DNA from 2 places in the Collinsella sp. AM36-4AA genome. Region 1 is predicted to be linked to the other one. Evidence: predicted binding sites of a transcription regulator. Region 1 holds the regulator's gene; the other holds the start of a gene.
The links. Region 1 encodes NrdR, which represses ribonucleotide reductase genes. Its sites were predicted from a motif close to AAACACNATATATNGTGTTT; they were not measured.

Region 1 (3,412 bases):
CCCTTCCTACGCAGCTTCGAAGACATGCACTTTGTCTTTTTGCCGGGCAAGGATAAGGAATACGCCGCCCGCCTCAAGACGCTCTTCGATGCCATGAAGCTCGAAAACGTCACAGTTCTGGACTACGTGAACGACATGGCGGCCCTCATGCACGGCTGCGACCTGGCAATTCTCAAATCGGGCGGACTCACCGTCACCGAGTGCCTATGCGCACATCTGCCGATGATCCTGCTGGGCAAGTCCTATGGCCAGGAAAAGGCCAACACCACCATGCTCACCGGCATGGGCGCCAGCATGCATGTCACCACCGCACGAGAACTCATCGTGACGCTGCGTCATCTCCACGATCATCCCGAGTCGCTCAAGGCACTGCTCATCAACGGCGAAGTACTACGCCGACCCCACGCAGCCGAAGACATCGCCATCGCAACCATGGAGCTCGTAGGCAAACCCCAAAAGCGCAAACGAGCCTTCTGCCGCTTCTACTGGGGCGGAAAACCCGCGCATATCCGCTAGCGTCTTTATGTCCGCTTACCTGCGGGAGGCCCCTATATATCATCCCATGCTCAAACATTCTCGCTTCGCTGCGAAACTGCGCGTGGGACGATATATAGGGGCCTCCCGCAGGTAAGCTGCGTTTACGTACTAGCAGCTATACCAGATTCCCCTCCAGTAGAATCTGCAAAGGGGAACCAGAAAATATAAATACAGTAAGTCGATGCGACAAAGGAGGTGACCCTTCATCGCATCGACTTACTAGAAAAGTAAATATTGTTTCAAGCGAGTAGCCGCCCGCCCGGGGCTTACCTATATCGTTCCACGCGCAGTTTCGCAGCGAGCGAAGCGACGCGAGAATGTTTGAGCATGGAATGATATAGGTAAGCCCCGGGCGGGAGGGATACGAGCGCCCTAGGCGATGCCGCTGGAGCCGAAGCCTCCTTTGCCTCGGTCGGTTTCGTCTAGTTCTTCTACTTCAATAAGGTTGACCGTGGGGACTTCTTGGATGACGAGTTGGGCTATGCGGTCGCCTTTGTTGATTTGGATGTCGTTGGAGGGATCCAAGTTGATAAGGATAACCTTAAGCTCACCTCGATAGTGAGCATCAATGAGGCCCGGCGTGTTGACTATAGACAGGCCCTGCTTGATGGCCAAGCCGCTGCGGGGCTGGACGAAGCCGGCGTAGCCATCGGGCAGGGCGATGGCCAGCCCCGTAGAGACCAGACGGCGTTCGAAGGGCTTCAGGACGCAGTCCTCGTTGGAGCGTAAATCCAAGCCGGCATCGGTGGGATGGGCGTATTTGGGAAGCTCGACGGTGGGGTCGAGACGCTTTATGTTGACGGAAATGTTGGACATGGAATCACCTTAGCTTGTCGAGCTCTTGCAGAAACTCATCGACGTCTTTGAAATCACGGTAGACCGAGGCAAAACGGATGTACGCAACCTTGTCGATCTTAGCCAAGCGCTTGAGCACCATGTCACCCAACTCATGGGACGTGACGGCCGTCAGCGTGCGAGAGCGAAGCTCGACCTCGATGTCATCGATAATCTCATTGAGCTTCTTAGTGTCGATATCGCGCTTGATGGTGGCGCGCATCAAGCCGACGAGCAGCTTATTGCGATCGAACCGCTGCTTGGTTCCGTCTGACTTAATGACCTCGATTGGGTCTTCGCATCGCTCGAACGTTGTAAAGCGATAGTTACACGAGCAACATTCGCGGCGGCGCTTAATGGTGTTATTTGACTCCTGCATACGGGAATCAACGACGCGGGTATGTGCCTTGCCGCATTTGGGACAGCGCATGGTACCTCCTCTTAAACGATAACAAGGGTACCATGCGCAGCGCGATAATGATTACGAACGAGCAGGAACCTTAAGATGCGCACCGGCGGCGAGCGAACCATGCTCCAGATGATTGACGTTACGGATCATGTCGGAAGTCTCTTGCGTGGAAAGGCCTTCGATTGGATATTCCTCGGCAAGCGACCAAAGAGAATCGCCAGGCTGAACGCGAATGGTCTCGTAGGTAACGTTGGAAACGGACTCGGCATACGCGGCATGACGAGCGCTAAAGACCGACGTAGCGAGGACAAAGAAGAGCGTAAGCGCAACGGCGACGGCGACAATCGTCGGAACCTTCAGGGCAACGCGGGCCGGCGCGACTACAGCCTGCTGATTGCGCGCAGGCTTTACGGTCAAAGGCTGAAAGCCGGAGCGGCCACCCTGAACAACCGTAAAAGTGGGTTCTGCAGGCGTCTCGAGCTTAAGGGCGAGGTTTCCCTGGACCATATTCGTTGCGTTCATCATGTTCTCCTCTCGCGTGTTTTGCTGAGAACAGTTTTATCAAGCCGCGCGGACAAAAATGTCTAGCGCGAGAACGAATGTTCGGTTATTATTATCTTCGAACAGTTGTTCCTGTCAAGCAAAATTCGAACATTTGTTTGACATGGGTAGAGAGGATGCCCTGATGGCTCGCAAAATTACCAAGCGTCAGCAGCAAATTTACGACTTCATCAAGGAATATCAGCAGGAGAAGGGTTATCCGCCCAGCGTGCGCGAGATGGCTTCTGCCGTGGGCCTTTCCTCCCCCAGCACCGTGCACGCCCATCTCTCTGCCCTTGAAGCGCGCGGGCTACTCAAGCGCGATGCCACCAAACCGCGCGCCCTGGAACTCTTTAACGAGGATGGTTCCTCTGTCTCAATTTCCAAATCTGACGAGCCCACCGCACCTCGCGGAACGGTCTCGCTACCGCTCGTTGGTCGTGTCGCGGCTGGGATTCCCATTCTGGCAGAGCAGAATATCGAAGACACGTTTACTATCCCGACCGAAATCGCCACTGATCAGGGTTCCTTTATCCTTGAGGTGCATGGGAGCTCAATGATCAATGTCGGCATCTTCAATGGCGATTACATCATCGTCCGTGAACAAAAGAGTGCCATGAACGGCGAAATTGTCGTGGCCATGATTGATGGTTCGGCGACCGTCAAGACGTTCTACAAGGAGCAGGGGCGTGTGCGCTTGCAGCCCGAGAACGACACCATGGAACCTATCTATGCAACGAATCCCGTTATCCTGGGCAAAGTCGTCGGCTTGATGCGCCGGTTCTCGTAATGCAAAAACGCATAACCATCTTTGATACCGTCCGCGGGTTTACGATGATTTCTATGGCAGGTTTTCACGCTTGCTATGATCTCGCCTACCTGTACGGCTGGGATATGCCTTGGTTTACCCAGACTGTCTTTCAAGACGTCTGGCGCGCCAGCATCAGCTGGGTATTTTTGTTTATCGCGGGTTGGATGTGCACGCTCTCACGCAACAATGCCAAACGAGCGGCTAAGTACGCTGCCGCAGCTTTGGTCGTCTGGATCGCAACAACGCTCGTATCGGTCGACGATTCAGTGAACTTTGGCATC
Region 2 (3,412 bases), on a different contig from region 1:
ACATTTAACTTTGAGTTCGCCAAGGCCACTTGGACCTATGATGACATGCACGCTGCAATCGAGGAGGGCTTGAAGGCAGCCATCGAATCCGATTCCGCCTCGACCTGGGTACTTTCCAACCACGACGTGCCTCGTGTGGCGACGCGCTTCGCCCTGCCGCAGATCAAGGCGACGCGCTACCACCAGATTGCGCTCGACTGGCTCTTACGCGACGGGTCGTCTTATGACGAGGACCGTGAACTCGGCGAGCGCCGCGCGCGGGCGGCCCTTTTGCTTGAGCTGGCGCTTCCGGGCTCGGCATACGTGTATCAGGGTGAGGAGCTCGGCCTTTTTGAGGTGGCTGACATCCCGTGGGCTGCACTCGAAGATCCCACTGCGACCAATACGCACGGATCGAAGCGCGAGAAGGGGCGCGACGGCTGTCGTGTACCCCTGCCGTGGGTGGCGACGGACGATCCCGCGCAGGGCGGATCGTTTGGATTTTCGCCGATGGACGCCGATGCGGCGCCCCATCTGCCGCAGCCTGCATGGTTTTCCGATTACGCTGCCGATAGGGAAGAGGCGGACCCGACATCGATGCTTGCGCTCTATCGTGACGCCCTCTGGCTGCGGCGCAAGCTGCGCGGGTGCGCTAACGATCTTGCGTGGCTCGATCTTGACGGGCGCACCGGCCTTGCGGATGGTGCCGAGGGCGCTGAGGGCGGCGTCATCGCCTATCGCCGCGACAGCGGCTGGGCGTGTGTGACGAACTTCGGTGCAGCACCCGTGGAGCTGCCAGCGGGCAAGGTCCTGCTCACCTCATCACCGCTTGCAGACGGCAGACTTGCGCAGGACAGCTCTGCCTGGATCATGCTCGCTGAGTTGTAGGGGGCCTCTTGCGGCGAGTTTGCGTTTGCTCGCGCTTTCCGTGGTGGCTGATGTCTTCGCGAGGTTCGAGAGGGCGTCGCAAAACTTTTCAAAAAAAGTTCTTGCATAGGATGCGGGTATCACGTAAGATTAATCCTCGTAAGCGGACATGGCTCAGTTGGTAGAGCACAACCTTGCCAAGGTTGGGGTCGCGGGTTCGAGCCCCGTTGTCCGCTCCATTTGGGCGTTTAGCTCAGGGGGAGAGCGCTTCCCTGACACGGAAGAGGTCAGAAGTTCAAATCTTCTAACGCCCACCAAATGTTCACAGCCCAGAGGCTTAGCCTCTGGGCTGTTTTGTTTTGCTCGCCAAATGGGTCGCCAAATACGTCACCAAATTTCGAGTTTTTTGATCTTCTGGGATGCTTCTCAGTAGTCATCCGAGAAAACTCTCATCTTCTCTGTTTGCATACACATATCTTTCAAGGATTCGTGCCGCGGTTACATGGGGCTCGGCAAGGCACGACCGCAACATGTTGGTCAAGCATAATCTTTTGGATTCTTTTGGCGTGAGCGGCTTGGTTTTGGTAGGATTTGTCAGCGGCTTGACTAAGGGGGTTTTATAACTGCCATGCAGGTAGCCGTGTTGGTAACGTTTTACCGACTTGCCAAGAACCCCTCATAATTAATGCGTCTGCAAAATGACCAATTGCTTTGACCTGCTGAAACACTATATGTTGTGTTTGAACTAAAAAAAGAATACAGGATATAGATGCCTCTTTGTCGTATGATAGATGGCGGACAGAGAACGAGGACCTTATTTGCCCCATTTGGATAGATCTTTGAGCCGCTTGATCGGCCGCGAGGATTGTCCGCATGAGGACCTATGGTTTATCGAGAACACAGATTGCGCGACGGCGCCGCAAGACAGGGGCAAGCCCTGCCGGGCATCGTTTGGCTCTGAAGCGCAATGAGACTACGACGCGAAAGAGGCAAGAGGATGAAGATCATCAAGCGCAGCGGCACCGAGGTTGTCTTTGACATCGATAAGATCGTCAATGCGATTCGCGCCGCAAACTTGGAGGTCGAGGAGAGCTCTCGTCTAACCGACCGCCAGGTGGTTTATGCGGCGCAAAACGTCGCCGAGGCATGCGAGAACGCGGGCCACACCGTTTCGGTCGAGGAGATCCAGGATTTGGTCGAGGACGAGATCATGCGTCTCGACTGCTACGAGGTCGCCCGCCACTACATCATCTATCGCTATGTTCAGAGCCTGAAGCGCCAGAAGAACACGACCGATGACAAGATCCTGTCGTTGATCGAGTGCAATAACGAAGAGGTCAAGCAGGAGAACTCTAACAAGAACCCGACCGTCAACTCCGTTCAGCGCGACTACATGGCCGGCGAGATTTCCAAGGACCTGACTCAGCGCGTGCTGCTGCCCCAGGAGATCGTGGATGCCCACAACGAGGGCCTGATCCACTTCCACGATTCCGACTACTTTGCCCAGCACATGCATAACTGCGACCTGGTGAACCTGGAGGATATGCTCCAGAACGGCACCGTTATCTCGGGCACGCTGATCGAGAAGCCGCATAGCTTCTCGACTGCCTGCAACATCGCGACGCAGATTATCGCCCAGGTTGCTTCTTCCCAGTACGGCGGCCAGTCTATTTCGCTGACCCATCTCGCCCCCTTTGTTGAGGTGAGCCGTCAAAAGATTCGCGGCGAGGTTGCCCGCGAGCTCGAGGAGCTCGGTGTTTCGGCATCTGCCGAAAAGGTCCGTGAGGTCGTTGAGGACCGTCTGCGTGACGAGATCCGTCGCGGCGTCCAGACGATTCAGTATCAGGTCGTGACCCTTATGACCACCAATGGCCAGGCGCCGTTCGTGACGGTCTTTATGTATCTCAATGAGGCCCGTACGCCCCAGGAGAAGCACGACCTTGCCATGATCGTGGAGGAGACGCTTCGTCAACGCTATGAGGGCGTTAAGAACGAAGCCGGTGTGTGGATTACCCCGGCATTCCCCAAGCTTATCTATGTACTCGAGGACGATAACGTTCACGAGAATTCCCCGTACTTCTACCTGACCCAGCTTGCTGCCAAGTGCACCGCCAAGCGCATGGTGCCCGACTACATCTCCGAGAAGAAGATGCGCGAGCTCAAGCTGTCGAAGGGCGAGACCGCCGGCAACGGCGATTGCTACACCTGCATGGGTTGCCGCAGCTTCTTGACGCCCGACCGCTCGGGCAACGGCTTTAACAATGTCGCCAACGCGCTGAACTATGACCCGACCAAACCCAAGTACTATGGCCGCTTTAACCAGGGTGTTGTGACCATCAACCTGCCCGATGTCGCGCTGAGCTCGCATCAGGACATGGACAAGTTCTGGAAGATCTTCGACGAGCGCCTTGAGCTGTGCCACCGTGCTCTGCTGTGCCGTCATGAGCGCCTGATGGGCACGCTTTCGGATGCCGCGCCGATTCTTTGGCAGTACGGTGCCCTAGCGCGTCTGAAGAAGGGCGAGACGATCGATAAGTTGCTCGTGGGCGGATACTCTACCATCAGC

Region 2: the regulator NrdR is predicted to act here: its motif matches at 1,569-1,588, upstream of nrdD (anaerobic ribonucleoside-triphosphate reductase).

The regions. Positions count from the first base shown of each region.
Region 1 covers NZ_QSHS01000002.1:9,796-13,207, forward strand. The annotation lists gene DW850_RS01265 (glycosyltransferase) at 1-516, shown strand, start outside; gene dut (dUTP diphosphatase) at 910-1,353, opposite strand; gene nrdR (transcriptional regulator NrdR) at 1,358-1,801, opposite strand; gene DW850_RS01280 (LysM peptidoglycan-binding domain-containing protein) at 1,853-2,302, opposite strand; gene lexA (transcriptional repressor LexA) at 2,466-3,110, shown strand; gene DW850_RS01290 (heparan-alpha-glucosaminide N-acetyltransferase) at 3,110-3,412, shown strand, end outside.
Region 2 covers NZ_QSHS01000008.1:47,447-50,858, forward strand. The annotation lists gene DW850_RS04150 (glycoside hydrolase family 13 protein) at 1-867, shown strand, start outside; tRNA gene DW850_RS04155 (tRNA-Gly) at 1,010-1,085, shown strand; tRNA gene DW850_RS04160 (tRNA-Val) at 1,089-1,163, shown strand; gene nrdD (anaerobic ribonucleoside-triphosphate reductase) at 1,844-3,412, shown strand, end outside.